Regions from separate parts of the Salinivibrio sp. IB574 genome, predicted to be linked through region 1. Evidence: predicted binding sites of a transcription regulator. Region 1 holds the regulator's gene; the other holds the start of a gene.
The links. The regulator PurR, encoded in region 1, represses purine synthesis genes. The targets are predictions, from matches to a motif close to TNANGNAAACGTTTNCNTNA.
Positions count from the first base shown of each region.

Region 1 (4,381 bases):
TCTCGCATGGTTTTCGCCGCACGGATCAGCGCTTTTGAGGGAACACACCCTGTGTTTAGGCAGTCTCCTCCCATCGAACCTTTTTCGACCAGCGTAACCTTCGCTTTCACTACCGCCGCGATATAACTTGATACCAAGCCGCCTGCACCGGCACCAATCACTACCATATTGCGGTCAAACTGATGGGGCTTGTTCCAACCTTGATAGCGTTTACGACGCGTGATCCACGCCATGACCCACTTTGCCAGCAGTGGGAAGATACCCAGTAAGGCGAGTGAGCCAAGCACCGAGGGTGACACCACGTCGCCAAGTGCGTCGATTTGGGCCAGTTGGGTCCCTGCATTCACGTAGACTGCGGTACCCGGCAACATACCGAGCTGACTGACCCAATAGAAGGTGCGGGTTTTGAACGACGTTAGACCCATCACGAGGTTAATCAGAAAAAACGGGAAAATCGGGATCAGGCGGAGGGTCAACAGATACAAGCTACCGTCTTTCTCTATGCCGCGATTAATGGTATCGAGCTTATTGCCAAATTTGGCTTGGACCCAGTCGCGCAACATAAAGCGACTCACCAAGAAGGCGAGGGTGGCGCCAATCGAGCTAGCAAAGGAGACCAACACCAATGCCCACCAAAAGCCGAAGAGTGCCGCGCCCAATAAACTCGCCACTGCCGCACCCGGTAAGGACAGGGCGGTCATCACTACATAGCCGACAAAAAACACCAGGCTTGCGGTGGTCGCGTTTTCGATAATGTAATCATTCAATGCCACTTGTTGTGCTTTGGCGTTTTCAAGCGTGAGCCACTGGCTGAGATCTAAACTGAACCAAAGTGTTACAAGCGCCACCACCACTAAACCAAGCAATATCTTTTTTACTGGCATACTGTGTCTCGTCCGATAGTAAATGGGTCCCAGTTATTACTTTAGGTACTGTAGCTGAATTAACTGGCTGATTTGTCGGTTACATTGAGGAACTGTGTCCTTAATCGTACCTTTAACCAGACCCGACCGATCGCAAGAAACTTTCGTTTTCTGTCTGAAATTAGTTTGAATGATGATTTATTGAGCGTTTAGTGCGTTCAGAAAAAGCGACACCGCCATAAAGGCGGTGTTGGACGCGAACATTGCTCACAAAAAAGGTAGAGAGGTATAGGTGTTGTGAGGAATTAATTTTCTAAATGTTGTAATAATTCTTGGCGACGTTGAGGTGGAACCACAGACCAATGTTTGCCAGTAATCGCGCCTTCTAGTGACCACAGTAACTCCAAGCTTAGCTCTTTTTCATGCGCCGAGAGAAGAGCTTTATAGGCATTAACGGCACCTTGTTGCTGCAAATCTGCTGGAGATGTAATACCTGCTTTTTTGAGCATACGTTCGGTTGCCAGCCGTAAATTAGGTAGATCTTTTAATCTTGTTGGCGAAGTCCTGTTTTTCTCAGCTCGATCTCGCTTCGCTACTTCTAGGGCGTATTTTGCTTCTGACAATAACTTTTCTTCATCGTCCCACCATTCTTTTGGTATTGCAAAATACTTAGTTACAACTGGAAATCCTCTTTTCTTATACACGTAGGGCTCGAGGCCTTGTTGTTTTAATAGTGTTTCATTTTCTTTTCCGGCTCGTAAGTGGAGCTGGTTTTCTACGACTAAAACGAACATGGTATCGTCACAGAAAATACCGAATCCGCCAAACATTGAACGGGACTTAATGCTGCCAAATTTGGCAAATAACTTCATTGCATTCTTTAAAGCTGGTTTATCCATTTGATTAATATCTCGATGAATTACTAATGCCCAAAAAAGACGTCAAAATGTAACAAGGCAAAACCACAGAGTTGTCAACGATCTATCAAATAGTTGTCAGCTTCGATCATCAATTGTTGGCAACCCCGCTGCCATCAACTCCAAAACACTAGTGGAAGTTATTAGGCCGGTGGCTTTGCGTCCCATGCTTTCGCCATGGTTTGCCTTGTTCAAACGCTATTAAGCATATAATAATTAGACAGTGATGTCGTCCCAAGCAGCATTTAAAAGTGTGATCTTAGTTCAAGAGAGCTGTAAATGATTAATGGCTAAGTGAAGGGTTTATCGAGTTGTCTCTCATTAGACACACCGTCTCACAAAGGAGACGGTGTGTCATAAAAGTGTAATAAAAACACTAATCTATGATTTTAACTGATTGTCGACTCACTAGTGCAGGTTGCATTTCGAACACTTGCTGCTGAGTCTCGTTGTTGGCAATTCGCGCGAGCAAGAGCTTGACGGCTGTTTTGCCTAAACGGCGTTTAGGCTGGTGAATAGTTGTCAATGGTGGCGAGAAATACTCGGTGAGATCAATGTTATCGTAACCAATCACCGATATATCATCTGGCACTTTCAAGCCGTACTCGTTAAACGTACTAATCGCCGCTAATGCCATAATGTCATTAAAGCAAAAGACAGCGGTCGGGCGGTCTGACATTGTCGCCAATTGCTTCGCGGCAATTTGTGCTTGATCGGCTTCGAAATCCGCTTCAATCAGCCAGTTTTCATTCACTGTAATGTGGGCTTCTTTTAACGCACGGAAATAACCGTTTAAGCGATGCTTACAGGTATTTTTATCCATTTGGCCGGAAATACAGCCAATTTTAGTATGTCCATTATCAATAAAGTGTTTGGTGGCAAGGTAACCGCCTAATTCAGCATTATCTTCTATACGGTCTGTATCGATATGGTGACTGCCCCAATCCATCACGACCATAGGCAGATCGCGTTTTTTTTCTAATAACAGCATCAAATCTTCGTTGAGATCAGAGCACACCACAATGAGTCCGTCGACGCGCTTTTCTGACAACATACGCAGGTAGTCGCGTTGCTTTTCGAGGTTACCCTCGGTATTGCAGAGAATCAGCGTGTAGCCTTGCTTGTAGCAATAGTCTTCCACACCGTGAACAAGCTCGGCGAAAAAGGGGTTGGTGGATTTGGTCACCAGCATTCCCAGTGTACGTGTTGTGTTGCATTTCAAGCTTCGCGCCACAGCACTTGGGGCGTAGTTTAACTCTTCAACCGCTTGCCATACTTTCTCAGTCGTCTTCTCGGCGACAAAGCGGGTTTTGTTTATCACGTGTGACACCGTCGTGGTCGATACACCGGCGAGACGCGCGACATCTTTAATCGTTGCCATCTTGATTCTTCTTTGTAGTAATGCGTAGGGATCGTTACTCGCGACCTTACAGAAAAACGCCGCTGTTCGTCAGCGGCGATGTCTTTCACAATCCCGGCACATCAGACGGTTGCGAAGGTAACGAATCCGATTTCATCCATTCTCATAGCTAATCGGTTGCGCTCTCAGTTTACTTAGGTTGGCGCACACTCGCAATTGGTCTGATCAGCGAAAATGGACTAACAGACGGTTTTGTGAGCCAGCTATGATGTATTTATCAATTAAGACACGATCAGTGGGCAGTTATGCTCCGGATGAGTCAGAACGGTCAGCGGGTATTGGTAGATGTCTGCCACTCTATCACTACTAAAACACTGCCACGGATCGCCGGATAGGACGATTCGAGCTTCTTTCAGAAAATGCAGTTGATCGGCGTATTGCGCCGCCAAATTCAGATCGTGCAACACCAATAGCACTGTCATTCCTTGGTCAGCGAGTGCTCGACAGCGCTTTAGGGTGTAATGTTGATGGGTAATATCTAAGGCCGAAGTGGGTTCATCCAGCATCAGTATCGCTTGATCCGGTGCGGTTTGCGCTAGCTGTAATGACACGCGTGCCATGTGTACGCGTTGTTTTTCACCGCCAGATAGAATCGGATACGGTCGATGAGCAAGATGGCTAATATCCCATGCCGTTAGTTGCTCGTTGGCAAGGGCTGCGATCTGTTCTCGGTTTGCCTTTAGTGGTGTCGCCCCCATCTCGACCACTTCTTGCGCGGAGAATGCAAACGTGAGGCCGCTATGTTGGGGAAGGAAGGCAACTCGTCGGGCAAATTCTTCGCCTTGCCACTGGCTTTTGGGCTGTTGCCAAAACTGCACACTGCCATGCTGATGTTTGTCGCTAATCAATTGCTTTAACAGTGTACTTTTCCCCGCACCATTCGGCCCGAGTAAAACGTGTAACTGGCCGGCAGTAAAGGCGAGATCAATCTCGCTTAGCAGTTGACGGCCGTTAAGCGCATAGCTGAGCTTGGAGATTTGAAGGGCAGAATCTGTCATTCGTGAACCACTGCTTTTCGTTGTTGAATAAGAAGCCATAGAAAGAAAGGAGCACCCATTAGGGCGGTAATAATGCCAACAGGCAATTCGGCGGGGGCGACAATGACACGGGCAACAATATCGGCCAAGGTTAGTAACAGGGCACCAAGAATGGCTGATAAGGGCACTAGTGTGCGATGATCC
Region 1 is NZ_MUFN01000012.1:60,016-64,396, forward strand. Features, by position in the region: gene lpdA (dihydrolipoyl dehydrogenase) at 1-884, opposite strand, end outside; gene BZJ17_RS07555 (TfoX/Sxy family DNA transformation protein) at 1,169-1,762, opposite strand; cyclic di-GMP riboswitch class I at 1,878-1,977, opposite strand; gene purR (HTH-type transcriptional repressor PurR) at 2,157-3,161, opposite strand; gene BZJ17_RS07565 (heme ABC transporter ATP-binding protein) at 3,422-4,198, opposite strand; gene BZJ17_RS07570 (iron ABC transporter permease) at 4,195-4,381, opposite strand, start outside.

Region 2 (4,381 bases), on a different contig from region 1:
AAATTTGGGCAGGTACTATGGCAGCGAGCACACGGTATTGATCGACGTCCAGTGCAAGTGGAGCGGATACGTAAATCCGTTGGCGTAGAGCGCACTTTATCGCAAGATCTTGCAGCGCTGAATGATTGTTTACAGTGGTTAGACACTTTATACGAAGAGCTCCAACGGCGACTCGAAAAAGCCGATGCGAATGGGCGGATTTGTCGCCAAGGGGTCAAACTCAAATTCAACGACTTTCAAACCACGACGGTTGCACACCGCTGTGAGCGGTTAGATCGAGGGCTATTTGATACCTTGTTGCATGAAGCGTTTTATCGAGGCGAGGGTAGAGCGGTGCGGCTGATTGGTTTGTCGGTAGGGCTGGGGGACGACAATGACCCCCAGCTAAGTTTACTCGCTTAAGCGCGCTTTTCAGGAATCGCTTTTAAGATAGCGCGCATTTGTTGCCAATAGTGACCCACACTTTCAATATTCACTTTCTCATCAGGTGAGTGAGGGAACTTAATCGTTGGACCAAACGAGATCATATCCATATCCGGATAAGGTTTTTTAAATAGACCGCATTCTAATCCCGCGTGGATCACCATGATATCAGGCTTACGCTGATAGATAGCTTCATAGGTATCGCGGAAAATATGCATGATTTCAGAGTCTGGATCAGGCTTCCACCCCGGGTATGCGCCGGAAAACTCGACGGTCACGTTCGCTAAACCGGCCAGTGAGCGCAGCATGCCTTGCACCATTTCTCGCCCTGAATCGATCAATGAGCGGATCAAAAACAATCCCGTAATAGTATGCTCATCGGTTTGGATAACGCCTAAGTTCAGTGAGGTTTCTACCACACCCGGAACATCATCGCTCATCCGTATAACACCGTTTGGCGCCGCGTTTAAGGCCGCGAGTAGCCGAGATTGTACGGCACGGGTCAATGGGTCGGCTTGATTGTCAGACGCATCGAGTACAACAGTGACGTTCTCCTCCAAGCGTCCCAACTCATCGTGAAGCAACTGCGCGTAGTTATCTATCGCCGCGGCTAATGCGTCTTTTTGCTCGACTGGCACGGCAATATCTGCAAAGGCTTCGCGCGGGATGGCGTTACGCAATGTGCCGCCTCGCAATGCAATCAGACTGACATCAACCTCACTGAGGTGATGGCTGAGCATGCGTGCAAGTAGCTTGTTGGCATTGGCGCGACCCGTGTGAATATCCACCCCAGAGTGGCCGCCTTTAAGGCCTTTTATACCGACAGTAAAACGCGCAAAATTGTCGCCGATGGGATGACGCTCGACCGGAAAGTGCATGCTAGCATCGACGCCGCCCGCACAGCCCATGTAGATTTCCCCTTCTTGTTCGGAGTCTGTGTTCAGTAACACTTCCCCTTCAAGCCAGCCTGCTTCTAGGCCAAATGCACCGTCCATCCCAGCTTCTTCGTTGGTGGTGAGCAACACTTCGAGCGGACCATGTTCAATGTCATCAGCCGCTAAGACGGCAAGGCAGGAGGCCATTCCAATACCGTTATCGGCGCCTAATGTCGTGCCATCCGCCGTGACCCACTCGCCATCGATATAAGGGCGAATCGGATCGGTGGTAAAGTCGTGCTCGGTGTGCTCGTTTTTCTGCGGCACCATATCAAGGTGGGCTTGTAGTACTACACCTTTGCGGTTTTCCATTCCCGGCGTCGCCGGTTTGCGGATAAAAATATTGCCAGTGGGATCTTGGCGAACCTCTAAGCCTCGGCCTTTCGCCCAATCGACAATGAATGCTGCCAATTGTGCTTCGTGGTAAGAGGGATGTGGAATAGCACAAATCTGGTCAAAAAAAGCCCAAACAGGCTGGGGTGATAATTGGCTGATCTCAGACACGGTAGACTCCATTTTATTTTATTGTTGGCCTTTTAAACAGTAGGCCTTACTGAAATAGATGGACTTTACCAAGCATACCACTGTCGACTAGGTGGTGACAGTCGCAGGATCAAGGGAAGGAAAAACAGAGTGCATGCCGGATATCTAGGCGTGGCAGGCGTAATAAAACTACCAAATATGAACTTTTTGTGACTCTAGTCACTCTATTGCTTGTAATATAATTACGTGTGGGTTATTATCTAGACACTGATAACACAGGTTATCGATTGTTCATGGAGTGAACCCGAGTATTCGCCTCCAAGGAACCGAGACAAAATGTGAACAACATTAGGTTTAAACTTGAGAGAGGTAAAAACGATGGAAGGTATGGTATCTAACTACTACTGGAACCAACAGTCAGTGTATACCAAAGGATTTACGTATCCGGCGCCGTTCGGGTACCGCAAGTAAGTTTTACGATTCCCCCGCTCTTACAGAGACATTTCTGATCCAGAAGCAAACGCTTTAGTTCTGGCGCCACAACAATGTTGTGGCGTTTTTTTTATGGGTGGTATGTCAGGTGCCTGATAAGCCAGTCATGATAGACAATCTTGTTGGCAACCATCACGAGAGCCATGACATTCCGATCAATTCATGCGGTTTCGTGCTGGAAATTTCCTTCATCGATCGGTAAGATTTGCGCCAATTTTTGACACGCAAACGTTTTCCTTTTGCATCTTATGATGCGCCACCTTTTATTCGGGATACCAACGATGTTAGAGCGTTTATTTAAACTCAGCGATCATGGCACGGATCTTCGCACCGAAGTTATTGCCGGTGTGACCACCTTCCTCACCATGGCCTACATCATTTTCGTGAACCCATCTATTTTGGCTGAAGCAGGAATGGATAAGGGCGCCGTATTTGTTGCCACCTGTTTGGCTGCTGCCGTCGGCTGTTTTGTGATGGGAATTGTCGCCAACTATCCGGTCGCTCAAGCGCCAGGTATGGGCCTTAACGCTTTCTTCACCTACACAGTGGTGCTGCAAATGGGCCACTCGTGGCAGGTTGCGCTGGCTGCGGTGTTTATTTCGGGCTTGTGTTTTATTCTACTCAGTGTGTTGAAGATTCGTGAGTGGATTATCAACTCGATTCCTATGTCACTGCGCACCGGTATCTCGGCGGGTATCGGTTTGTTTTTAGCGCTCATCGCACTGCAAAATGCGGGGATCGTTGTGGATCACCCGGCAACCCTTGTCGCACTGGGTGATGTGACGGCATTTGCGCCAGCGATGGCAGCACTCGGCTTTTTCCTCACAATTGGTTTGGTGCATCGTGGCCTAAAAGGGGCGGTCATGATTGCGATTTTAGTGGTCACCGTGATTGGTATTGTCGCGGGGGATGTCCCTTACCATGGCGTGATGTCTGCGCCGCCAAGCCTCGCGCCGACCTTTATGCAGCTTGATTTTGCCGGAGCCCTTGAAGTTGGTCTGGTGTCTATTGTGTTCGCATTTTTGTTTGTTGACCTCTTTGATACTGCAGGAACCTTAGTGGGTGTGGCACAGCGCGCGGAACTTTTGGACAAAGATGGTAAACTGCCGCGTTTAAATCGTGCATTACTGGCAGACAGTACCGCGACATCGGTCGGGGCGCTTTTAGGCACGTCGAATACAACCTCATATATTGAAAGTGTGTCAGGGGTAGCAGCGGGTGGCCGTACAGGACTCACTGCTGTCGTTGTGGGGATCTTATTCTTGCTTGCGCTATTTTTTGCGCCGCTCGCAGGTATGGTCCCAGCGTATGCAACAGCTGGCGCTCTCTTTTATGTTGCGATTTTGATGATGTCAGGTCTTGTAGGGATTAACTGGCGAGATTTGACTGAAGCCGCACCGGTGGTCGTGGTGTGCTTGCTGATGCCGCTCACTTACTCGATTGCGAGCGGGATTGGCCTTGGCTTTATTGCGTTTTGTGCCGTAAAAACCTTTGCGGGCAAAGGGCGTGAGGTCCCTGTCAGTATCTGGATCTTGGCTGGATTGTTCTTACTCAAGTTCGTTTTCTTGGTGTAAAACAGCCGCCCACATTGACGTTATAACAAGGCGAGAAACGCCACGAGGTTTTCATCATGAGTAACAAGTTCATCATCACCTGGGACAACATGCAGATGTACACACGCCAATTGGCGGAGAGGCTGCTACCCGCTGACCAGTGGCAGGGAATTATTGCTGTGAGTCGCGGTGGCTTAGTGCCTGCCGCCATTCTGGCCCGTGAGCTAGGCATTCGCTATGTCGATACGGTGTGTATCTCGAGCTACGATCATGATCATCAGCGCGATATGCGTGTCGTGAAACAAGCACCGGGGGATGGTGAAGGCTTTATTGTGGTGGACGACTTGGTTGATACAGGCGGAACTGCAGAAATGGTGCGCCAACTCTATCCTAAAGCACGCTTTGTGACTGTAAGCGCCAAACCGGCGGGTAAGCATCTTGTTGACGATTATATCGTCGATATTGCGCAAGACACATGGATTGAGCAGCCGTGGG
Region 2 is NZ_MUFN01000015.1:31,956-36,336, forward strand. Features, by position in the region: gene dinB (DNA polymerase IV) at 1-402, shown strand, start outside; gene BZJ17_RS09015 (aminoacyl-histidine dipeptidase) at 399-1,862, opposite strand; gene BZJ17_RS09020 (NCS2 family permease) at 2,615-3,907, shown strand; gene gpt (xanthine phosphoribosyltransferase) at 3,964-4,381, shown strand, end outside.
Region 2: the regulator PurR is predicted to act here: its motif matches at 2,554-2,573, upstream of BZJ17_RS09020 (NCS2 family permease).